3 regions of the Enterocloster citroniae genome follow, and region 2 is predicted to be linked to each of the others. Evidence: predicted binding sites of a transcription regulator. Region 2 holds the regulator's gene; each other region holds the start of a gene.
What was found. The regulator Rex, encoded in region 2, represses fermentation and respiration genes when NADH is low (regulators of the CRP and FNR family bind a similar motif). The targets are predictions, from matches to a motif close to ATTGTTAANTANTTAACAAT.
Positions count from the first base shown of each region.

Region 1: the regulator Rex is predicted to act here: its motif matches at 3,282-3,301, upstream of pckA (phosphoenolpyruvate carboxykinase (ATP)).
Region 3: the regulator Rex is predicted to act here: its motif matches at 2,434-2,453, upstream of gap (type I glyceraldehyde-3-phosphate dehydrogenase).

Region 1 is NZ_JBEPLZ010000004.1:281,872-289,550, forward strand. Features, by position in the region: gene ABID13_RS07240 (ABC transporter substrate-binding protein) at 1-1,212, opposite strand, end outside; gene pckA (phosphoenolpyruvate carboxykinase (ATP)) at 1,627-3,231, opposite strand; gene ABID13_RS07250 (PAS domain-containing protein) at 3,339-7,619, opposite strand; gene ABID13_RS07255 (Hpt domain-containing protein) at 7,619-7,679, opposite strand, start outside.
Region 2 is NZ_JBEPLZ010000049.1:2,625-10,303, reverse strand. Features, by position in the region: gene ABID13_RS27975 (NAD(P)H-hydrate dehydratase) at 1-1,448, opposite strand, end outside; gene ABID13_RS27970 (redox-sensing transcriptional repressor Rex) at 1,555-2,217, opposite strand; gene ABID13_RS27965 (ABC-F family ATP-binding cassette domain-containing protein) at 2,503-4,452, shown strand; gene ABID13_RS27960 (hypothetical protein) at 4,523-4,777, shown strand; partial or broken gene ABID13_RS27955 (IS66 family transposase) at 4,912-5,511, opposite strand; partial or broken gene ABID13_RS27950 (group II intron reverse transcriptase/maturase) at 5,511-5,759, opposite strand; gene ABID13_RS27945 (sodium:solute symporter family protein) at 6,291-7,670, opposite strand; gene ABID13_RS27940 (pyridoxal phosphate-dependent aminotransferase) at 7,672-7,679, opposite strand, start outside.
Region 3 is NZ_JBEPLZ010000008.1:89,729-97,407, reverse strand. Features, by position in the region: gene ABID13_RS28650 (peptidoglycan recognition family protein) at 60-1,298, shown strand; gene ABID13_RS12895 (histidinol-phosphatase HisJ family protein) at 1,306-2,115, opposite strand; gene gap (type I glyceraldehyde-3-phosphate dehydrogenase) at 2,489-3,520, shown strand; gene ABID13_RS12885 (phosphoglycerate kinase) at 3,637-4,854, shown strand; gene tpiA (triose-phosphate isomerase) at 4,885-5,637, shown strand; gene gpmI (2,3-bisphosphoglycerate-independent phosphoglycerate mutase) at 5,745-7,286, shown strand; gene ABID13_RS12870 (cation:proton antiporter) at 7,447-7,679, opposite strand, start outside.

The DNA of each region.
Region 1 (7,679 bases), on a different contig from region 2:
GTTATAGCCGGACTTGCCCAGATATTCCTTGGCCTTCTCCAGGTCATATGTATTCATGTATGTCTCCGTGTTCTCCCATGCCGGATCGTAATCGTCAAAGAACGGGGTTCCGAACGCCTTGGCCGCAATACATGTGCCGGTAGCTGCCGCGATCGCATTGTTGTCCAGTGCATAGAAAATGGCCTTTCTCAGGTTGACATCGCTCATAAGACCGCCTTCCGTACAGTTGGGAATCAGTACGTACATCTCAGATCCCTGGGTTACAAACACACCGTAACGGTCCGCATACTGCCCTCCCTCTGCAAAGTCGGCCAGGTTCTCTGCAGGAACTGCCTGTGAATACTGGATCTGGTCCGTACTGAGAGCAATGACATGCTGGGACGCCTCGGCAATAATATCATACTCAATGGTCTGTACATTTGCCTTGTGGTTCGCGTCTCTAAGTTCTTCAGACTGCCAGTATTTGTCATTAGCCACCAGGGTCAGATGGGAACCGGATACATACTCGCTGACCGTGTACGGACCAGTGCCGACAGGCTTGTCCGCAAAGCCTCCGATCTCCTCGTAGGATTTCTGCGAAACGATCATGGTGCGGCACCACGGCCACTCCAAAGCTCCCACCTGCTTAACAGGACCTGTCCATGTATACTCCACAGTATAGTCATCGACTGCCTTTACACTGTCAAAGATATCATATTTTACTGCATTTCCCGAATCCACGATCAGCCCAACGGAAAAAACCACGTCCTGGGCCTTGATCTGGTTGCCGGCTGCATCGTAGATGTTGTCATACAGCGTCACCCTGGTGTGAGTCTCATCCACGTTCTCATACTCCTTTGCCATGATCGGAACATACTCGCCTCCCCTGAAATCAAAGAGCGCCTCGTAAATATTGTAGTAAATATACTGTTTGCTGTGATCCCCGGCCCATGTATACGGCGCAAGGTCCTGAGGATCACTGGAAAGCGCAACCGTCACCTTTTCGTAGCGCCCGTCCGAGTCAGCCGTTGTCCTCCGCCCCGCTTCCGCCGTGGGGGCTTCGGACGAAGCCGCGGCCGCCTGCTCCTTGTTATCTTCTGGAGCACTTCCCGCCTCTGACGTCTTCGCCGCGGCTCCCCCGCCGCCACAGGCTGCCAGAGAAACTGCCATGGATGCCGCCAATGTCACTGCCATTACACGCTTTAACAAATTTCCGCCCCATCTTTTCTGCATTTCTTGTACCTCCCAATCAATTTGTGTGATTTTATTTTAGTATATTTGTCAATAATGAACAAACCGATTTTGGAAGTGATTTATGCAGTTTGTGCAATTAGTATGTTCTTGAGCAAGGTCCGGGCCTTGATACCCGTTGTTTCCCAAGGCCCTGCTATAGGCCTCCGGGAAGGGGGCATAGTGTCTGTTTTTATCAGATATCCCTTTGCGGGAAAAAGGGAATAGATATTGTTGGTCTTATAATAGATGGCTACAATAATGCGCTCCGGCCCCCCGGAACACAGGTCAATACAGGATTGTGAAAATTATAAAAAAGGCTCTCATCATACAAATAGGGGCAGGATTTTCTCAAATCCTGCCCCAACTGTCGACAAAGAGTCTAATGTCAATATGATAGCTGAAATTTATAACTGATTATAACTGAGGACCTGCGGATACTAATGCTTTTCCTGCTGCATTGCCCTCGTACTTAGCAAAGTTCTTCACAAAACGCTGTGCCAGATCCTGAGCCTTGGTCTCCCACTGGGAAACTTCGCTGTAGGTATCGCGTGGATCAAGGATTGCAGGATCTACGCCTGGAAGCTCGGTAGGAATCTCAAAGTTAAAGTATGGAAGCTGCTTTGTAGGTGCCTTGGCAATGGAGCCGTCCAGGATCGCATCAATGATGCCGCGGGTGTCGCGGATGGAGATACGCTTTCCGGTGCCGTTCCAGCCGGTGTTCACAAGGTATGCCTTTGCGCCGCTCTTCTCCATTCTCTTAACAAGCTCCTCTGCATACTTGGTTGGATGCAGTTCCAGGAATGCCTGTCCGAAACAAGCTGAGAAGGTAGGAGTCGGCTCTGTGATCCCACGCTCTGTACCGGCAAGCTTTGCTGTAAAGCCGGACAGGAAGTAATACTGTGTCTGCTCCGGTGTCAGGATGGATACTGGAGGAAGCACGCCGAATGCATCTGCTGACAGGAAGATAACATCCTTTGCAGCAGGAGCAGCGGAAACCGGACGTACGATCTTCTCAATATGGTCGATCGGGTAAGATACACGTGTGTTCTCTGTCACGCTCTTATCATCAAAGTCGATCTTTCCGTCAGCATCAAGGGTAACGTTCTCTAAAAGAGCATTGCGCTTGATCGCATTGTAGATATCGGGCTCAGAATCTTTGTCAAGATTGATAACCTTGGCATAGCATCCGCCCTCAAAGTTAAACACGCCGTTGTCATCCCAGCCGTGCTCATCATCTCCGATGAGAAGACGCTTGGGATCTGTTGAAAGAGTGGTCTTGCCTGTTCCGGAAAGTCCGAAGAAAATAGCGGTATTCTCGCCGTTTAAGTCGGTATTGGCAGAACAGTGCATGGAAGCAATGCCCTTTAACGGCAGGAAGTAGTTCATCATGGAGAACATGCCCTTCTTCATCTCACCGCCGTACCATGTGTTGACAATAACCTGCTCGCGGCTGGTGATATTGAACATGGCGGCTGTCTCTGAATTCAGGCCCAGCTCCTTGTAGTTCTCTACTTTTGCCTTGGAAGCATTGTAAACAACGAAATCCGGCTTAAAGTTCTCCAGCTCCTCAGCGGTTGGCTGGATAAACATATTCTTAACGAAATGAGCCTGCCATGCAACCTCAACAATAAAACGGATTGCCATACGGGTGTCCTTGTTTGCTCCGCAGAATGCGTCTACAACAAACAGTCTTTTGTTGGAAAGTTCTTCCAGAGCGATCTTTTTTACCGTATCCCAGGCTTCCTGGCTGGCCGGATGGTTATCATTCTTATATTCATCAGATGTCCACCATACGGTGTCCTTGGAATTCTCGTCCATGACAATGAACTTGTCCTTAGGTGAACGTCCTGTGTAAATACCGGTCATAACGTTAACGGCACCGAGTTCACTTACCTGTCCCTTCTCATAGCCCTCCAGTTCGGGTTTTGTCTCTTCTTCAAACAACATTTCAAAAGAAGGATTGTAAACAATTTCTGTAGTTCCGGTAATTCCATACTGACTCAAATCAACATTTGCCATCTTTCATTATCCTCTCTTTCATTTTATCGAAATCCTTCTCATTATCTCATTTTGTTAATTAAAAGTCAATATTTAAAAGAGTAAAATCGAAGATAATGTTCGGATATTTATACAATCCCCTTTAACGCACGGCTGAGGACTGTTTTTAGTATCTCCATGTCAATGGGTTTTGCGATATGCGCATTCATCCCCGCATCCAGCGATTCCTGCACATCCTCGGAAAATGCATTGGCTGTCATGGCAATAATGGGTATCTGCCCGGCGTCCTCCCGTTTCATCCTGCGGATGGCCTGGGCGGCCTCATATCCGTTCATCTTGGGCATACGTATGTCCATCAGGACAGCGTCATAGGTGCCAGGGGCCGCGTCCATGAAGGCATTTAATGCCAAAGCCCCGTTCTCCGTCACATCCGAATGCGCCCCCTGCATCTTAAGCAGTTCGCAAAGTATCTCGGCATTGATATCATTGTCTTCAGCGATCAGGAACCTGCGGCCTGCAAATATCTGGTCCGGTGCAGCCACATCATGGCCCGCTCCTGAGGATTCCGTGCCGGCTTCATCCCCGTCCCCATACTCACATTCCAGTTCAACCCTGAATGTAGTGCCCATATGGACCTTGCTCTCAACGGAAATATCCCCTCCCATGAGATCTACCAGTCCCTTGGTAATGCTAAGTCCCAGTCCTGTACCTTCCACCCTCGCCGTATTGCGTGTAAAGGGTTCAAAAATATGGGATAAAAACTCTTCCTTCATACCGATCCCCGTGTCCGACACCGTAAAACGGTAGCGGGCATACCCCTGGGGCCTGACCGGTGTTACTTCCTCTGCCAGGAAATCCACCCTACCCCCCTCCGGAGTAAACTTGACCGCATTGCTGAGAAGGTTTATGAGTATCTGGTTCATACGCAAGCTGTCACCGTAATAATAAGCGTGCTCAATCCCCCTGCTTTGGATGGTAAATGTAAGTCCCGCCGCCTTTGCCTGAGGTTCCATGATGGCGGACAGCTTTTCCAGCAGACCGGACATGGATATCTTCATATGGTTCAGGCTGATCTTAGACTGCTCGATCTTGCTCATGTCAAGGATGTCGTTGATCAGGCTCAAAAGATGGCTGGATGAGACTGATATTTTCTGAAGGCAGTCCTCCACCCTCTCCCGCTCATCCAGATGGGCCTTGGCCAGCATCGTCATGCCCATGATGGCATTCATAGGGGTACGGATATCGTGGCTCATGGTGGAGAGGAAATCACTTTTAGCCTGGCTTGCCTCCCTGGCAACGGACAGAGCCTCCTCAAGGGCGTTCTTCCTTCTGCGCTCCTCTGCCAGCATATCCGTCACATCCGCCCTGACAAGGCACACGGTGCGGTGGTTCTCATCCCCCCACAGCACATTGATCTGCTTATAGCGGATCCCGTCCTCCCCATGGTATGGAAACACAAAATCATACCCACCCGGTTTTAATGCGAGCGTCTGCAGAATATATTCCAGGTTAAACTGGTTCAATGCATGATCCCTATCCTCACCAGGATCATACTGCCTTACAAATTTCTCTGTCGCCTTGTCGTAATCGTCAATTTTAAAAGGCGGAAGGTTCTCCAACACGGTCTGGCGTGTATGCATGGTCAGTCGGCCGGTGTACACATCGATGATCCCCACCAGTTCAAAGGTGTATGCCATAATGTTCAGGAATCCCTGCTGCTCCCGCACCGAATCCGTTATATCCGTGCGCACAAGGCAGACTCTGCCCAGGCGAAGGTCTATCTCCGATACTGTCATATTCTTGGTACGGATATCCCGTTTCTCATCCATGATGGAATATGAAAATGTATACGGCCCATCTTTTTCCAGGCGCCTGCGGATCTCACCCGGATCCAGGGAATTAAAAAACTGTTCCCTGTCCTTGGGCACGATCACCTGCCCCAGCATATAGCTGAGATGCCCTGAATGGCATCCTGACCGGCTCGGAAGACAGCTGGAGTTCTCATTACAGGTCAGAACCTTATAGGTGTCCTGCTCCAGGTCCAGGTCTATGACAAAATCGTAGCTGGTCACGGAAAGCTGGTGCAGGATCCTGTCATTGATCACCTGTTCCGTAATGTCCGTCACTGTCAGGATTCCCGTCACATCGCCCGTGTCAGGCGCATCTACCAGATTCACCTTAAACTGTACGTACCGGCCGGTGGTTTCATTGGGCAGCCTGATAAAACACCGGAGTATCTTCTCCGTATCATTCTCCTGGAAGGCTTTCATGGCGGGCGCATTCAGATAAGTATCCAGAAAGAGACGGCGGTCTGCTTCATCTTCCACCAGACCGGCAAGGCCGGTGAAGAAGGTCTCACGGTCATATCCGAAGGATTCCAGAAGATGGGAGTCCGTATGGTCACTGATCTCAATGATCCTGTTACGGGTAATATTGCAGTGGCCCATGACCAGTGCATTGGGATCCGTGGTCCCGTAATGCTGCATCAGCCGTTCCTTAAACTGCGTGCGCAGCTGCTCCTGCTCTTCACGCTCCTTTGTCACATCATGGTAAACCGCATAGAACCGGTTTTCACCGCCCTCACTGCGGAGCATGCTGAGTGTGTTTTTGACCCAGACATAGGTGCCGTCCCCCCGCAGGAGACGGTATACCATCTCAAAGTTGCTTTCACCCTGTTTAATAAACCCTGCTATATCGTCACCCACCTGTTCCCTGTCATCGGGATGGACACCCGACAGGGCATCCTGGCTGTAGAGCGCCCAGGCCTGCTCCAGAGACATACAGGTCAGAGCGGCAAATCCGTCCGACATATATTCAGGAATCATTTTGCCGTCCTTCTCACACCTTACAACGGCAATCCCGCCGGGCAGGTTCTTGATCACGGTCTGGAAATACTCTTCCAGCCGCTCCTTCTCCCTGCGTGTTTTCACCTCCTGGGTCACATCCCGCACATACTTTATATACGCCGGGATCCCATTCCAGTCGCTCTCCTTAAAACGGGTCACGTAAAAACGGTCTGAGCCCTCCACCCGCATCTCGTGTTCCCGGCCGTCCTCCATATCTGATCCTAAGGTGCAGAACCTGCAGGGACTGTCCTTTCCATGAAGGGCCGCATAACATTTCTGGCCCACACAGTTTTTTGAATCCGTAAAAAGGACTTCATTTTCATTCACATACAGAAGATCATAATTCTCCCTGTCGATCACATAGATGGAATCCGCCATCTCATTGGCAATTGTCTGGAACAGCCGTGTCTCCGCGGACATACCCGTGATCACAAGATAGATCCTTGGGTCTTCATCCAACGGTCCCATACGCCTTCCGCTCATATGGATCCAGACCAGCCGCCCGTCCTTGTGGAGGATGCGGTAAAACACATCCAGCACCATGCCGTTACTGATCGTGTGATCCACAGCGTTTCGGACCCTCTTCTGGTCCGCCTCATAGACAACATCCAGGGCATCTCTCCGGATCAGGGTTTCATACTCATCCCGTGTATAGCCGGCCAGGGCAATGACCCCATCGGAAAGAAAGGATGCTTCATAGACATCCTTTTCTTTCCGGAATATGGCAATGCCTCCGGGAATGGAGTTGATCAGATGGTTCATTTCCATCTGTGTGTTTTTAAGGTCGGAAATGTTGTGGAACACGCAGTGCAGCAAAGGGCATCCCTGGTCTTCGCCGATCCATTTGATCTGTACCCGCACCCATACAATATGCCCGTCCCGATGCTGTTTGCGGAACTCAAATTCATCCACGCCTTTGCTTTGGACCACCTGCAAAGCCCTGGATACCACCATGGCCGTATCCTCTTTATAGGTCATCTCAGCCGCATCCTGCCTGATCATTCCCTGGTATTCTTCCACCGTATAACCGGTTAGTGCCGGAACACCATCTGAAAAATAGACCGTATCAAAGATATCCGACACCCGGTAAATAGCTACACCGCCAGGAATCGCGTTGATGATATCCTCCATCTTCGCCTTGGCGCCGGCCAGTTCCTTTTCCATCCTCACCTGGCTGCTCACATCGTTTAACACCCCGTAGAGCATAAGTTCCCCGCTGTCCTTCTGTTTTGCGGAACCCTCCAGCCGGATCCACTGGTAATCATTTTCCCTGTGATGGAACAGACGGAAAGTATGGGTAAACCTGCCTTTGCTTTGGATCAGCTTGGCCAGCTTTTCCTTCAGGAGGCCGGCATCCTCAGGATGGACCCTGTCCCAGTCCAGCATCCGTCCCGAATCCGGACGTTTTTTGCCGGAGCAGCCCAGGATCTCATAAAAAGCAGGGTTGCAGTATCCGGGCAGTATCTGCCCCTCCTTGATCTGACAGATACAAAGACCGCAGGGAAAGCTGTCAAACGCAGTTCCCATATAGCCTTCACAAAAAGAGGTGCCCTCCATTGTCATTACCGCCCTTCTTTTAATCTTGCCCTAAGCTCGTCCACCCGAAAAAACTCTGTTTGAACG
Region 2 (7,679 bases):
CCCGCACGCCCATGGAGATACACCCCCATAAGCGCGGCCTGTTCCTCCTCCATCCCAATGGCGGCCAGTCCGGCGATGATTCCGGTAAGCACATCACCGGAACCGGCTTTTGCCATGGCGCTGTTGCCGCTGGAATTCACATAGAGGGTGCCGTCCTTTCCCGCCACCACGGTGGCCGCATCCTTGAGCACACAGGTGATCCCGTAACGTCCCGCGTATTCCAGGGCGGCTCCTGTGAGGTTTTCTTTGACGGCATCTATACTCTCACCGATGAGGCGGGCCATCTCTCCCAAGTGGGGGGTGATGATGATATTTTCCGTAAAATAAGTGGTGAGATATGGATGTCCTGCAATGGCATTAAGGCCGTCCGCGTCAATAATGACCGGCACAAAGGCACTGGTCAGTATATCTTCCACCAGATACTCCACATAAGGTTCGCTTCCCAGCCCGGGCCCCAGCACCACCACATCAGCCCAGTTCATCTGTTCCTCTATCATCTTCTTAAACTCTTCCCTTCCCTGGATCAGCTGGTCCGAGGTGTAGGTGGCAATGATGGCTTCCGGCAGCCGTTCCTGAAGGATCTGGCGGTTTTCCTCCACTGTGAGCAGTTTCACAAGCCCCGCACCGGTGCGGTAAGCTGCCAGGGCGCTTAAATACGCTGCACCGCACATGTTTTTGGACCCTGCTGCGATCAGGACCTTCCCAAACGTCCCCTTGTTGGAATAGGCCGGGCGGTCCGGAATCAGACACAGGTCGCTGCTTTCATAAGTAAGCCCATACCCGTACCCCTCCTCCTGATCCCTCACGGCATCCAGGGCGCTTTCCGGAAAACCGATGTCGCAGACCCTGACGGTTCCCGCATAGGCACGGCCCGGATAGAGGGCGGTTCCCATCTTCTCCCATCCAAAGGTCACTGTCACATCCGCCTTCAGTGCCATCCCCATGACCTGGCCTGTGTCTCCATGGATCCCGGAGGGAATATCCACCGCCACTGTATGGGCGGCATGCCGGGCCTCCAGCATTTCCATACACTGCCTGTATTCCCCCTCAATGGGGCGGCTCAGTCCAACGCCGAATACCGCATCGATCAAAACAACGCAGTCCTCTCCCGCCGCTTCCTGCCACGGCCTCATCTGCATTCCCAGGTTCCGGGCAATGGCGGACTGGGCCAGAAATTCCGCAGTCCCACGGTCCGGATCCCCCACCACAAACAGGCTGGTTTTATATCCCTTCAGGTGCAGCATCCTGGCAGCCGCCACACCGTCCGCCCCATTGTTGCCCGTGCCGCACACGGCCCAGATCACATCCGCTTTCCCGGCAGTCTCCTCAACCGCCCGGGCCACCCACATGGCCGCCCGTTCCATCAGCACCATGGAGGGCACTCCAATGGTGTTGATCGTATAGGCGTCAATCGCCTTCATCTGTTTTGCCGTTACCAAAGTTCTCATCCCCGCTTACCTCCTCGCTATGAGCACTTAGAGACCGTATTGGGGTCTCCCGGAAATCAAAAACCGGCAAGCAAAAAGGTACTCTCCTTTGCTTGCCGGCTGTTTCTTACTTTGACGTTTTCCCTTCGATTTCCGCCTGATCGTTCATACTGCAAACCCTGTATGACAAACGCATCAGACTTTCGGACAGGTGTACATTCTCCACCACCACATCGTCCGGAACCACCAGATCAGTATGGGCAAAGTTCCAGATAGCTTTAATGCCGGCCTTTACCAGACGGTCTGCGATCTCAGACGCCTTTGTCTTTGGAATGGTCAGGGCTGCGATCTGAATTTCGTTCTCCTTGATAAAAAACTCCAGATCATCCACAGACCGGATCTCAATTCCGCGGATCACAAGACCAATGAGCTTTGGATTGATATCAAACATACCCTTGATAACAAATCCACGTCTCTCAAAATTCGTATAGTTGGCAATAGCCTGGCCCAGGTTTCCGGCACCGATAATAATCAGGTTGTGCTGCTGGTCAATTCCCAGAATCTTTGCTATCTCAGCATACAGGTACTTTACATTATATCCGTATCCCTGCTGTCCGAATCCTCCGAAATTATTAAGATCCTGGCGGATCTGTGATGCCGTCACCTTCATCCTGGCACTCAGCTCATTGGAAGATATGCGCTCCACACCCTCTTCAATCAGCTCTCCCAAATAGCGGTAATAGCGGGGCAATCTTGAAATTACCGCCTTCGATATCTCTTTGCGTTCCATCGTGTTCCACCTTCCCCTTACGCGTTTCTCTGATACATCAAAATGATCCAGATAACAGTATCTAAATCATACCTAATGGTTCTATTATAAACAAGCGTCAAAAAAATGTCAAACACGTTTAAGTATGTTCTTGAAAAAAATATCCTCTTATATTATACTGATGAGTGCAAAATAAAGAATTTTTGACAATAAAAAGCCTAAAAACCTCACAACATACAGCGAAACATTTTCGCATACAGGCGCCCCCAACCCAGGCGCTGAGTGTCTGGCACAAAGGAGTTACCCATGATTTTATCATGCAGCAATATAACCAAATCATTTGGAGAAAAACATATTTTAAAGCAGGTATCCTTCCACCTGGAGGAACATGAAAAGGCCGCCATTGTGGGCATCAACGGCGCGGGCAAATCCACCCTGCTTAAGATCATCATCGGAGAACTGTCCGCAGACCAGGGCGTGGCAGCCCTTGGCAAAGGCACCTCCATCGGCTATCTGGCGCAGCATCAGGATCTGGACAGCGAAAGCACCATCTATGACGCACTCTTAGAGGTAAAGCGCCCCATCATCCAGATGGAGGAACGGATCCGCAGCCTGGAGCTGGAGATGAAATCCGCCACCGGCGATGTACTGGAGTCCATGCTGTCCGAATACAGCCGCCTGAACCACTCCTTTGAGCTGGCCAACGGCTATGCTTACAGGAGTGAGATTACCGGTGTATTAAAGGGCCTTGGATTTGAGGAGGAGGAATTCACCAAACACATCAACACCCTTTCCGGAGGGCAGAAAACCCGCGTTTCCCTGGGCAAGCTGCTTCTCACCAAGCCGGATATCCTGCTTTTGGATGAGCCTACCAACCACCTGGATATGGAATCCATCGCCTGGCTGGAGACATACCTTAAAAGCTACAGCGGCAGCGTCATTATCGTGGCCCATGACCGGTATTTCCTGGACCGGGTCGTCACAAAGATCGTGGAGCTGGACAATGGAACAGCGACCGTATTCTCAGGCAACTACTCTGCCTACAGCGATAAAAAAGCCATGCTTCGGGATGCCAGAATCCGGGCATACTTAAATCAGCAGCAGGAGATCAAACACCAGGAAGAGGTGATCACAAAGCTCAAATCCTTTAACCGGGAGAAATCCATCCGCCGGGCTGAAAGCCGGGAAAAAATGCTGGAAAAGATAGAGAGGTTGGAAAAGCCGGTGGATATTGATGATTCCATGGATATCCGCCTGGAACCGGATGTGGTCAGCGGCAATGATGTTCTGTCCGTCACTGACCTGAGCAAATCCTTTGGCAGCCAGACCTTATTTTCCAATGTGGATTTTGAGATAAAACGCGGGGAGCGGGTTGCCATTATCGGCAATAACGGTACGGGCAAGACCACCCTTTTAAAGATTATCAACGGCCTCCTGGACGCTGACAGCGGTGAGATCCGCCTGGGCTCCAAAGTCCATGTGGGTTACTATGACCAGGAACACCAGGTCCTTCACATGGAAAAGACGCTGTTTGAGGAAATACAGGACACCTATCCCAACATGAACAATACACAGATCCGCAACACCCTGGCCTCCTTCCTCTTTACCGGAGATGATGTGTTTAAGCTGATCAAAGACTTAAGCGGCGGCGAACGGGGGCGCGTATCCCTTGCAAAGCTGATGCTCTCCGATGCCAATTTCCTTTTACTGGATGAGCCTACCAACCATCTGGACATCACCTCCAAGGAGATACTGGAGAGCGCCCTGTGCCGGTATACAGGAACCGTGCTCTATGTGTCCCATGACAGGTATTTTATCAACCGGACGGCCACCAGAATCCTGGATCTGACCAGCCGGTCCCTGATCAATTACATTGGAAATTACGATTATTACCTGGAGAAAAAAGAGGATGTGGAAGCTGCATTTGCTGCAAGGAACCCATCCCCTGCCTCACCTTCAAAGGAAGGTCCGGAAGCGGCACCTTTTGCCGGCTCCCCTGCCAGCGATGTGAAAATGGACTGGAAAGCCCAGAAGGAGGAACAGGCCAGGATCCGCAAACGCCAGAATGAGCTTAAGAAAACAGAGGATTCCATCCATGCCCTGGAAACCAGGGACAGCGAGATTGACGGTCTTCTGGCCCAGGAGGAGGTTTATACCGATGTGGCCAGGCTGATGGAGCTGAACAGGGAAAAGGAGGAGATCGCATCCCGGCTGGAGGAATTGTACCAGCGCTGGGAAGAACTGGCAGAGGATTAAAAACACGGACGGCTCACCGCCAAAAGAGGCGGGAGCCTTGATCGGAAGGAAAGGCGAAGGGAGTCATATTATGAAATTAAAACGGATGTTTGCTTTGGCCGGAGTGGTGCTTTTAGGGGGACTGTTTGTGCTTGCCATTGTCCTGGCAGTGACAGGCGCCCCCAAAAACCACCTGATGGCAGTAATTTTTTCCATGGTGTTCATACCCATCATCATGTTTTCCATGGGACTGATGACACGGGTCTTAAAACCCTCCGATCCTCCGGAACCATTGGATGGACCAGACGGGGAGCCAAAGCAGGAGGAAGACCTTACAATTGAGTAGGAGGCGGTGATTGACCGCCGTCCTCTCACACCACCGTGCGTCAGACTGTCTAACGATAAGGTTTTCAGTCTAGATGTACGATGCTTTTCCTTTTGTTTTTTTGTATTCCGCATATAAAGCACTATAATTAAGTACAGTGTATAAATCCCTGCGCTGGCTTCGGCTCCTTTGGGGCTTCCAGAAAACAGCCAGTTCTTACGCCCTATCGTAAAGGGACGGATGCAGTTTTCAGCAAGATTGTTTGAGACAGCGCAGTTCCCGTCCAGCAGATAATTCATCAATCCGTTTCTCTGGTTGAAGGCATAGCTAAATGCCTCTCCAAGTTTGGATTTTGGAAGGATTCCGGCAAATGCCTCTTCCGCCCACGACCAAAAGGCCTCTAATACAGGCATTTCCTGTATCAGACGCTGTTCCTTCCTGCTCTGGGGAGACAGGACTTCCAGTTTTTTCTCAATCTCAAACACCTTATTGATGTAGCTGATGGCCTGTGCCGGAATCGTTGTTTCCCGGCTTTCCGTATCGTTCGCAAGAGCATCCACAAAGTATCTGCGAAGGTGTGTCCAACAATAACATCTGGTAATCCCGGATACTTTTTCATAGCCTTTATAAGCATCTGTGGTGTTCTTCCTTCCGGCTTCACCCAGCACCTGTACCGGCGTCTCGTCAATGTGCAGGTATCCCTGTTCCAGAAGTCTTTTCCGTAAAAGCCCGACAATCGGAGACAGCCAGTCCCTACTCGTCTTACCAGGTCAGGAGTGTATTTCCCACCTTTGATTCTCTCGATAAGTTCTTTCTGATTTTCTCGAAGGTACGCGCCTATTTCCTCCACGCTCATACCATCGATTCCCGGCGCTTCCTTGTTTGCCTTCACTCTCTTATAAGCTCTGTTTAGATTATCCTTGTCCAGTATCTTTTCCAAAAGTTCCGGCTGTGCACTGTCCCTTTCCTTCCATATCCGGCGGAAAGAACGGTGCGCTCTCACATCCCCTTCACGTTCCGCGCTATCTCTCGATAGTGGTTATCCCTTTCAGGACATTCCGTACAGACCTCCCCGGGTACCACACGTTTCTTTCTCTCCATCCATCTGCCACATTTACCATACATGATTCCGTGTAGTTATTGGGCTTCGGCTTGGCTCGCAGTCTTACCCTCATGCATAGCCTGATGTGATTTCTGTTCGTCAGACCAGAGATTTGCCCGCGGGTTAGTATATTCCCCACATCCGGCTTTCTTCAGATTCCACCTCACGATGGACACCCTTGCCTTCAGCTATATCCTTCCCACTACCGGGCGGATTCCAGACTTTCACCGGTTAAAAACGTGCGCCGCCGGGCGCACGAGAATAAAAAACAAGAGAACATACAGGGGGGAATCCCCTATCTGGTATGTTCTCCTGTTTTTTATTTTTTCCTAAATGTCTCTCTTAGCATGTTATAGAGAAGATAAGCAGCAATGCCGCATCCCCCTCCAATGATTATCACATCAAGTACTGTATATAGCATCATTTCACCTCCTACTTATCATCTTCTCCCCTGTAAGTTAATGGGCAGGCTACAAACAAGGCTATGGTGGAGCAAGCCAGCCCAAACAGGAAGTGGCTGATTCCCAGAGGTGAACCCATTAACCAGTAGCCGACCGTGGATATCACAGCAACTGCGATCGTAATGGCTGCTCCTCTGGGGTTTGTCTTTTTCCAAAAAAACATTCCAAGGAAAATGGGGATCAATGCAGCCACGCATGGTGCACCTACATCTTCCATGATTGTAACAATGGAAGTTCCCTGATATCCCACAATAATGGCCAGAATTGTAAATACGATCAATGAAATACGCTGAATCTTCAGCACATCAGAACCACTCATGTCACGTTTCAGACGTACTGCCACATCCCTGGTAAATGTTACGCTGGTAGCCATGGCAACCGATGCCGCGGTTCCCATAACAGCTGCCAGAAGTCCTGAAAGAAGGAATGCACCTGTTAAATCCCCTGTCATCTTATCGATCATTGCAGGGATAATGGAATCGGAAGTCCCCAGTTCTGGGATCAAAAGAATGCCCATGATACCGATCAGACCGGCAAAAATCATATATGGAAGGTAGATCAAAAGAGCGGCTGTCAGGGTTGCTCCCTTTGCCTCATGTGCATTTTTGGCACCGCATATTCTAAGGAAGTTTTCATTGTTGATCATACCCACCAGACCGAAGTATAAAAAGGTGGAAATCATGGGGACTATACCCATGGTGGTCAGGCTCTTCTGATCCGCGCTCAGATTAAGAGCAAGTCCATGGGTACCGCCGATCTTCATCATGGCAATAATAGGCGTGATCACCATAACTGATATGATCATAATGCTGACATTCAGTTTATCCGTATTCGTGGCAGCTACCATTCCGCCTACTACCGAATAGATCATCATAATGACACTCATGATAATAATTGCATTCAACAGGCTGAGGGACGGTATGAAAATCTGAAGAATGGTTCCAAGGGAGCGTACCTGTCCTGCCAGTATTCCGAATACCTGTATGATGGTCAGTATGCAGATCATATTTGCAACTCGCTCACCCAGACGGTTCCTTATAAGTTCAGGTATCGTTGTGACATTGGCTTCCCTGATCTTTTTGGCAAAGATAAGTCCTGAACATATAGCCCCTGTGGCTGCTCCGAATCCAAGGATCATGCCGGAAAAACCATACATATAGGTCATACTGGCCACGCCCATAGTGGCGCCGGCTCCAATCTGTGCAGATGCCATGGAGTACACATTAGTCCAAAATGGAATTTTCTTTCCTGCCGTAGCAAAATCTTCTGCTGTCTTTACCCGCTTGGCACTGACAAATCCTATGACCAAGATAGCAACCATGTAAATAAATGCAACAAGAACTTTCGCCATATTACGCCT
Region 3 (7,679 bases), on a different contig from region 2:
ACATGTGTCCCCTTGTCCGCTGAGGGTATGGTTTTATAAAAAGATAAATCGGAAACAATATGAAAGGTATACGTCAGATGAGGGAAGATTATACAAAGGACATGGAGATAGGGGATGACATCCGCCACGTTCCCCTGGAGCCCGGGAAAAGTCGGGGAACCAGGCAGAACAGGCCTGTGGGTGCTTCACATATGGGAGGAACCAGGCAGGATAACGGCGCTGAGGGGGCGTTAGTTCCGGGCCGTTCCAGGGCAAAAGGAGCCGGACGTTCACGTTCCAGGGAGGAAGCGGCCTTAAGAAAGCGGGCTGGTTCAGGGAACGCGTCCGCAGCGGGAGAGGATCACAGCGCGGGGGGAGGCCACCGCACAGGGGAAAGTCTTCGCACAGGGGAAGGCCACCGCACAGGGGAAGGCCACCACACAGGGGAAGACCACCGCACAGGGGAAGGCCACCACGCGGAGAAGGGGCACATAGCACAGATCCGCGCGGATGCAGGCAGCCGCAGTTCCCGTGGAGCAGGCAGCCGCCTGGCCCGAAGCGGCTCACGGGATGAAACCCAAAGCAATTCACAAGGCGAAACCCGAAGCGGCTCACACGGCGAAACCAGAAACAGGTCCCAGCGCGAAGGGAAGAATGATTCGCGGGGGAGCGGCAAAAGGCGGGGAGTACCGGTGCTCGCCCTTTTACTTGCATTTGTGCTGGGCATAGGCGCAGGATTTGGCGGAGGTTATTATCTCTGGGGGTGGGAACGGCCCTATACGGTGGACCTGAAAGCGGCGGAAGTGCCTGAATGGGTAAAACAGGATTTTATAAGGAAGAATATATTTTCAAGACCGGATGTCAGCAGGCAGAGGGTTAATAATATCGTGATCCATTATGTGGCAAATCCGGGGTCCACGGCAGAAAACAACAGGAATTATTTTGACAGCCTGGCGGATCAGGATCCACAAAAGGGCGGAACCTCCACCAGCAGCCACTTTGTGGTGGGTCTGGAGGGGGAGGTGATCCAGTGCATCCCCATTACTGAAATTGCTTACGCAAATGCCCCCCGCAATGACGACACCATAGCCATAGAGGTCTGCCATCCTGATGAGACCGGGAAATTCAACGATGCAACCTATGAGTCGGTGGTAAACCTGACCGCAGCTCTGTGCAAGGAACTGAAACTGACATCCAAAGACGTGGTCCGCCATTACGATATCAACGGAAAAGTTTGTCCCAAGTACTTTGTAGATCATGAAGATGCATGGGAGCAGTTAAAAAAGGACGTGGATGCTGCCATGAAAGGCAGCAAATGACAGGCGGTTACAGCAGGTGAAATTCCGGCACCCTTTCATGGTATACCGCATAATGGCGGAAGCCGCATTCTAACAGGATACGGCGGCATTCCTCAAAGGCATTGCCCAGGAATTCCGGAGAGTGGGCATCCGACCCAATGGTGATGATCTCACCGCCAAGTTCCCTGTAGCGCTTTAAAATCCTGCTGCAGGGATTGGGCTGTCCCAGACCGTATTTAAAGCCGCCCGTATTGCACTCCAGTCCCTTGCCGTGCCGGATCAGTTCTATGAGAAGGGGTTCGATCCATTGTTCATAGCGCTGGTAGGTATAGCAGGAATTCTGATGAGGGGCGTAACGCACAATATAATCCAGATGACCAAAGGAATCAAAGGTGTCATAAAGGTTGCGCACACGGCTTAAAGATACTTTAAAAAACTGCTCCAGACCATCCTCCTCACCGTAGGTTTCCCAGTAATCGGAATCATAGGGATCCATTCCCATCACAAAATGGCTGGACCCGATAATGAAGTCAAAGCAGGAGCCGTATTCCTTTTCAAGATTGTGAAGATATCGTTTCAGGTGGTTCTGAAGGCCCAGTTCCACCCCTATATTGATACGTATCCTTTCCTTATATTCATTCCTAAGGCTTTGAAGGACAGTGAGATAGGACGGTATATCCAGGTTAAAGTTGGTGTCGCAGAAGCTGGTATCATAGTCATGATGGTCAGTGATGCACATTTCCATCATGCCAAGCCGGATGGCTCGTTCAATCTGCCGGCGCACGGGGGTATCGGAATCACCGGAAAATTCAGTATGCAGATGACAGTCGTAAATCATGGAAGGTTCTCCTTGTAGTTATTACTAAATAGGCATTATTATATGAAATAAAATTTGCCGGAGCGTGTGGACATTTAGTTCCACCCAGGCACGCTCTAGGTTCATTATAGCAGAAAGTTCCCGAAAGAAAAGATTTTATTTTATCAACAAATGAATAAGAGTGCTCCAAGGCGTGGCATAATGGATAGTGGGAAATTCAGGGGACTTTAGGCCCGTACAGGGGCAGGGGATGAAAGGAATTTCCAGAAAAAGCCAGTCCTGCGAAAAAATGAAAAAAGGACTTGCCATTTGCTGAGAAATTGATTACAATGTAATAAGGTTGATTATTATTTAACAATAATATAATTTTTAACAAACTAGGAGGAATTGAATCATGGCAGTAAAAGTAGCAATTAATGGTTTTGGACGTATTGGACGTCTGGCTTTCCGTCAGATGTTCGGAGCAGAAGGTTACGATGTAGTAGCAATCAATGACTTAACCGATCCTAAGATGTTAGCTCATCTCTTAAAGTACGATACAGCACAGGGCGGATATGCCGGAGTCTATGGCCAGGGTCTGCACACTGTAGAGGCTGGAGAGGATTCCATTACTGTTGATGGCAAGAAGATTACCATCTACAAGGAACCAAAGGCTGCTGATCTTCCATGGGGCGAAATCGGTGTTGACGTAGTTCTGGAGTGTACAGGTTTCTACTGCTCTAAGGACAAGGCTCAGGCACACATCGAGGCCGGCGCTAAGAAAGTTGTTATTTCTGCTCCGGCAGGCAATGACCTTCCTACTATCGTATACAGTGTTAACGAGAATGTTCTGACAGCTGATGACAAGATCATCTCTGCAGCTTCCTGTACAACAAACTGCTTAGCTCCTATGGCTAAGGCTCTGAATGATTACGCTCCGATCCAAAGCGGTATCATGTCCACCATCCACGCTTACACAGGCGATCAGATGATCCTGGACGGACCGCACAGAAAGGGCGACTTAAGAAGAGCAAGAGCTGGCGCAGCCAACATCGTTCCTAACTCTACCGGCGCAGCTAAGGCAATCGGTCTGGTTATCCCGGAACTGAACGGCAAGCTGATCGGTTCCGCACAGCGTGTTCCGGTACCGACCGGTTCCACCACTATCCTTACAGCTGTTGTTAAGAAGGCTGGCGTTACCAAGGAAGACATCAATGCCGCAATGAAGGCTGCTGCTTGTGAGTCCTTCGGATACAATGAGGATGCAATTGTTTCCTCTGACGTGATCGGTATGAGATTCGGCTCCCTGTTTGATGCAACTCAGACCATGGTAGCTCAGATCGCTGATGATCTGTATGAGGTTCAGGTTGTTTCATGGTATGACAATGAGAATTCTTACACAAGCCAGATGGTAAGAACCATTAAGTACTTTGCTGAGTTAGGCTAATCTGAATTAAGCATTAAGTAGACTCATGAAGGGTCCGGTCGTTTGGACCGGATCCTTTTTATCCCATTGGATATGGCGAGTAAAAAATCTCATGACACTGAAAGGGGAACATAACCATGTTAAATAAGAAAACTGTGGATGATTTAAAAGATTTAAAGGGCAAGAAAGTACTGGTACGCTGTGATTTCAACGTACCGTTAAAAGAAGGGGTGATTCAGAACTATAACCGTATTGACGGTGCCATCCCAACCATTAAGAAGCTGCTTGACCAGGGCGCTAAGGTGATCCTCTGCTCCCATCTGGGCAAGCCCAAGGGTGAACCTGTGCCGGAGATGAGCCTTGCACCGGTTGCTCCCGCGCTGAGCGAGAGACTGGGCGTAGAAGTGAAGTTCGTGGATGATGCCAAGGTTACAGGACCGGAGACACAGAAAGTTGCCGCTGAGTTAAAGGACGGTGAAGTACTTCTGTTGCAGAACACACGTTACAGGATCGAAGAGACAAAATTTAAAGACGGCGATGCCGCTACCGAGGCATATGCTAAGGAACTGGCTGATCTGTGCGATGGTATCTTTGTAAATGACGCGTTTGGTACCGCACACAGGGCTCACTGCTCCAACGTGGGCGTTACAAGATATACCAAGGAGAACGTGGTTGGTTATCTGATGGAAAAGGAGATCAAATTCTTAGGCCAGGCTGTTGAGAATCCGGTCCGCCCCTTTGTTGCTATACTGGGAGGAGCTAAGGTTTCCGATAAGATCAATGTGATCAATAACCTGCTGGATAAGGTTGACACCCTGATCATTGGCGGCGGCATGGCTTACACCTTTGCCAAGGCACAGGGGCAGGAGATCGGCAATTCCTTATGTGAGGAAGATAAGCTGGATTACGCTCTGGAGATGGTTAAAAAGGCGGAGGAGAAGGGCGTTAAGCTGCTGCTTCCCGTTGACCATGTAGAGGGTAAGGAATTTTCCAATGAGACAGAGCATAAGGTAGTGGATGTGATCGATGCCGGCTGGTCTGGCTTTGATATCGGGCCAAAGACAATTGCTCTTTATAAGGATGCGTTAAAGGGCGCAAAGACGGTTGTCTGGAACGGACCCATGGGCGTATTCGAGTTCTCCAACTTTGCTGAGGGAACACTGGAAGTATGCCGCGCAGTGGCAGATCTGGCGGATGCTACCACAGTGATTGGCGGCGGTGATTCCGTGAATGCTGTCAAGAGACTTGGTTTTGCTGACAAGATGACACACATCTCCACAGGAGGAGGCGCTTCCCTGGAATTCTTAGAGGGCAAGGAACTGCCGGGTGTGGCTGCAGCTGACAACAAGGACTGATCACGTCCGATCAAAGAGAGGGGATTTGACATGGCAAGAAAGAAAATTATCGCAGGCAACTGGAAGATGAACATGACGCCATCTGAGGCAGTTGCTCTGGTTAACGAGTTAAAACCACTGGTAGCAAATGACGATGTGGACGTAGTATTCTGCGTTCCGGCCATTGACATCATACCGGCCATGGAAGCTGCCAAGGGAAGCAACATCTGTATCGGCGCTGAGAACATGTATTATGAGGAAAAAGGCGCTTACACAGGCGAGATCGCTCCTAACATGCTCACAGATGCCGGAGTTAAATATGTGATCATCGGCCATTCTGAGAGGCGTGAGTATTTTGCCGAGACAGATGAGACCGTGAACAAAAAGGTGCTTAAGGCATTTGAGCATGGGATCACCCCCATTGTCTGCTGTGGTGAGTCACTGACCCAGAGGGAACAGGGGATTACCATTGACTGGATCCGTCAGCAGATCAAGATCGCATTTCTCAATGTGACCGCTGACCAGGCCAAGACGGCTGTGATCGCCTATGAGCCGATCTGGGCCATTGGCACTGGTAAAGTTGCAACCACGGAGCAGGCCGAGGAAGTATGTGCGGCAATCCGTGCATGTATTGGCGAGATTTATGATGAGGCAACAGCAGAGGCCATCCGTATCCAGTACGGCGGCTCCGTATCAGCTTCCTCCGCTCCTGAGCTTTTTACCCAGGCTGACATTGACGGCGGACTGGTTGGCGGCGCATCCCTGAAGCCTGATTTTGGAAAGATCGTCAACTACAATAAGTAATAAATGATATGATTGCCCTGCGGCCGGGTCAGACGGGCTGCAGGGTTTAATTCTTTCCAGGAGAGCTGCTCTTTCCAGGAGAATGAAAGTAGAAGGAGATATGAACTATGAGCAAGAGACCAACAGTATTAATGATACTTGACGGCTACGGCCTTAACAACAACTGTGACCATAATGCGGTGTGTGAGGGAAAGACACCGGTCATGGACCAGCTTATGAGCCAGTGCCCTTTTGTAAAGGGTGAGGCAAGCGGAATGGCAGTGGGACTTCCTGAAGGACAGATGGGAAACTCTGAGGTTGGACATCTCAATATGGGCGCCGGCCGCATTGTTTATCAGGAATTGACAAGGATCACAAAATCCATTCAGGATGGCGACTTTTTCCAGGTCCCGGAATTCCTTGCGGCTGTGGAAAACTGCAAAAAAAATAATTCCGCACTTCATATGTTCGGCCTTGTGTCCGATGGCGGAGTGCACAGCCACAACACGCACATCTACGGCCTTTTGGATCTGGCTAAGAGAAACGGCCTGGAAAAGGTATATGTCCATTGCTTTCTGGACGGACGTGATACGCCTCCGGAGTCAGGCAAGGGATATGTGGCTGCGCTGGAAGCCAAGATGAAGGAGATCGGCGTGGGAGAGGTTGCATCCGTTATGGGGCGCTACTACGCCATGGACCGTGACAAGAGATGGGACCGTGTGGAACTTGCTTACAATGCACTGACAAAGGGGCGGGGAAATACTGCTTCCAGCGCGACTGAAGGCATCCAGGCATCCTATGACGCAGGCAAAGCGGATGAGTTCGTGGTTCCCTTTGTAGTGGAAAAAGACGGAAAGCCAACAGCCGTGATCGGGGATGGGGATTCCGTGATTTTCTACAACTTCCGTCCGGACCGTGCAAGAGAGATCACCCGTGCGTTCTGTGATAATGATTTTGATGGCTTTGCAAGAGACAAAAAACTGGATCTTGTGTTTGTCTGCTTTACTGATTATGATGAGACCATTGAGAATAAGCTGGTTGCATTTAAGAAGGAAGGAATCACCAACACATTCGGTGAGTTCCTGGCCGCTCACGGCAAGACCCAGGTAAGGATTGCCGAGACTGAGAAATACGCCCATGTTACATTCTTCTTTAACGGCGGCGTAGAGGAGCCGAATCCCGGAGAGGACCGCATCCTGGTGCCGTCTCCCAAGGAGGTTGCCACCTACGACCTGAAGCCGGAGATGAGTGCCCTGGGCGTATGCGACAAGCTGGTGGAAGCCATCAAGTCCGGCAAATATGATGTGATCATTATCAACTTTGCAAACCCGGATATGGTTGGACATACCGGTGTGGAGGAAGCTGCCATCAAGGCAATTGAAACCGTGGATGTATGCGTGGGCCGTGCGGTGGAAGCCATTAAGGAAGTGGATGGCGTTATGTTCATCTGCGCTGACCATGGAAATGCAGAGCAGCTGGTGGATTATGAGACAGGCGAGCCATTTACAGCCCACACCACCAACCCGGTGCCCTTTATCCTGGTCAATGCAGATCCTTCCTACAAACTGCGCGAAGGCGGAGCACTGTGTGACATCATCCCTACCCTGATCCAACTTATGGGCATGGAGCAGCCGGGGGAGATGACCGGAACGTCACTCCTGGTAAAATAATCACGAAATTTACTCCTATCTGACATGAAACACAAAGCCAGCCGGAAATAAAGCCGCATCCACCAATTAATTTTGGCCAGCAGCATTATTTCCGGCTGTTTCATTATTATGATCCGTCCTTCACCCATGCAGGCCAGTCCCGCGGCTTTATTCCAATCCCTCAAACCACCACATGCCTTGCCTGCGCAGAAACAGTCTCCTCCATTTCACCTCCATCCCCCTTCTTCTCTTTTTTTGTACATTTTTCCTTATCCGGTATACTTCCGGACAGTTTTATGGCTATCTTGGAGCAAGCAGGTCCGACCATCTCATAGAGCAGTCCGCTGGACAGGATGATGGTGGACAGCATGAGCCCGCTTTCAGCGGGAAGCATTCTCTGGCCGAGAACCGCCA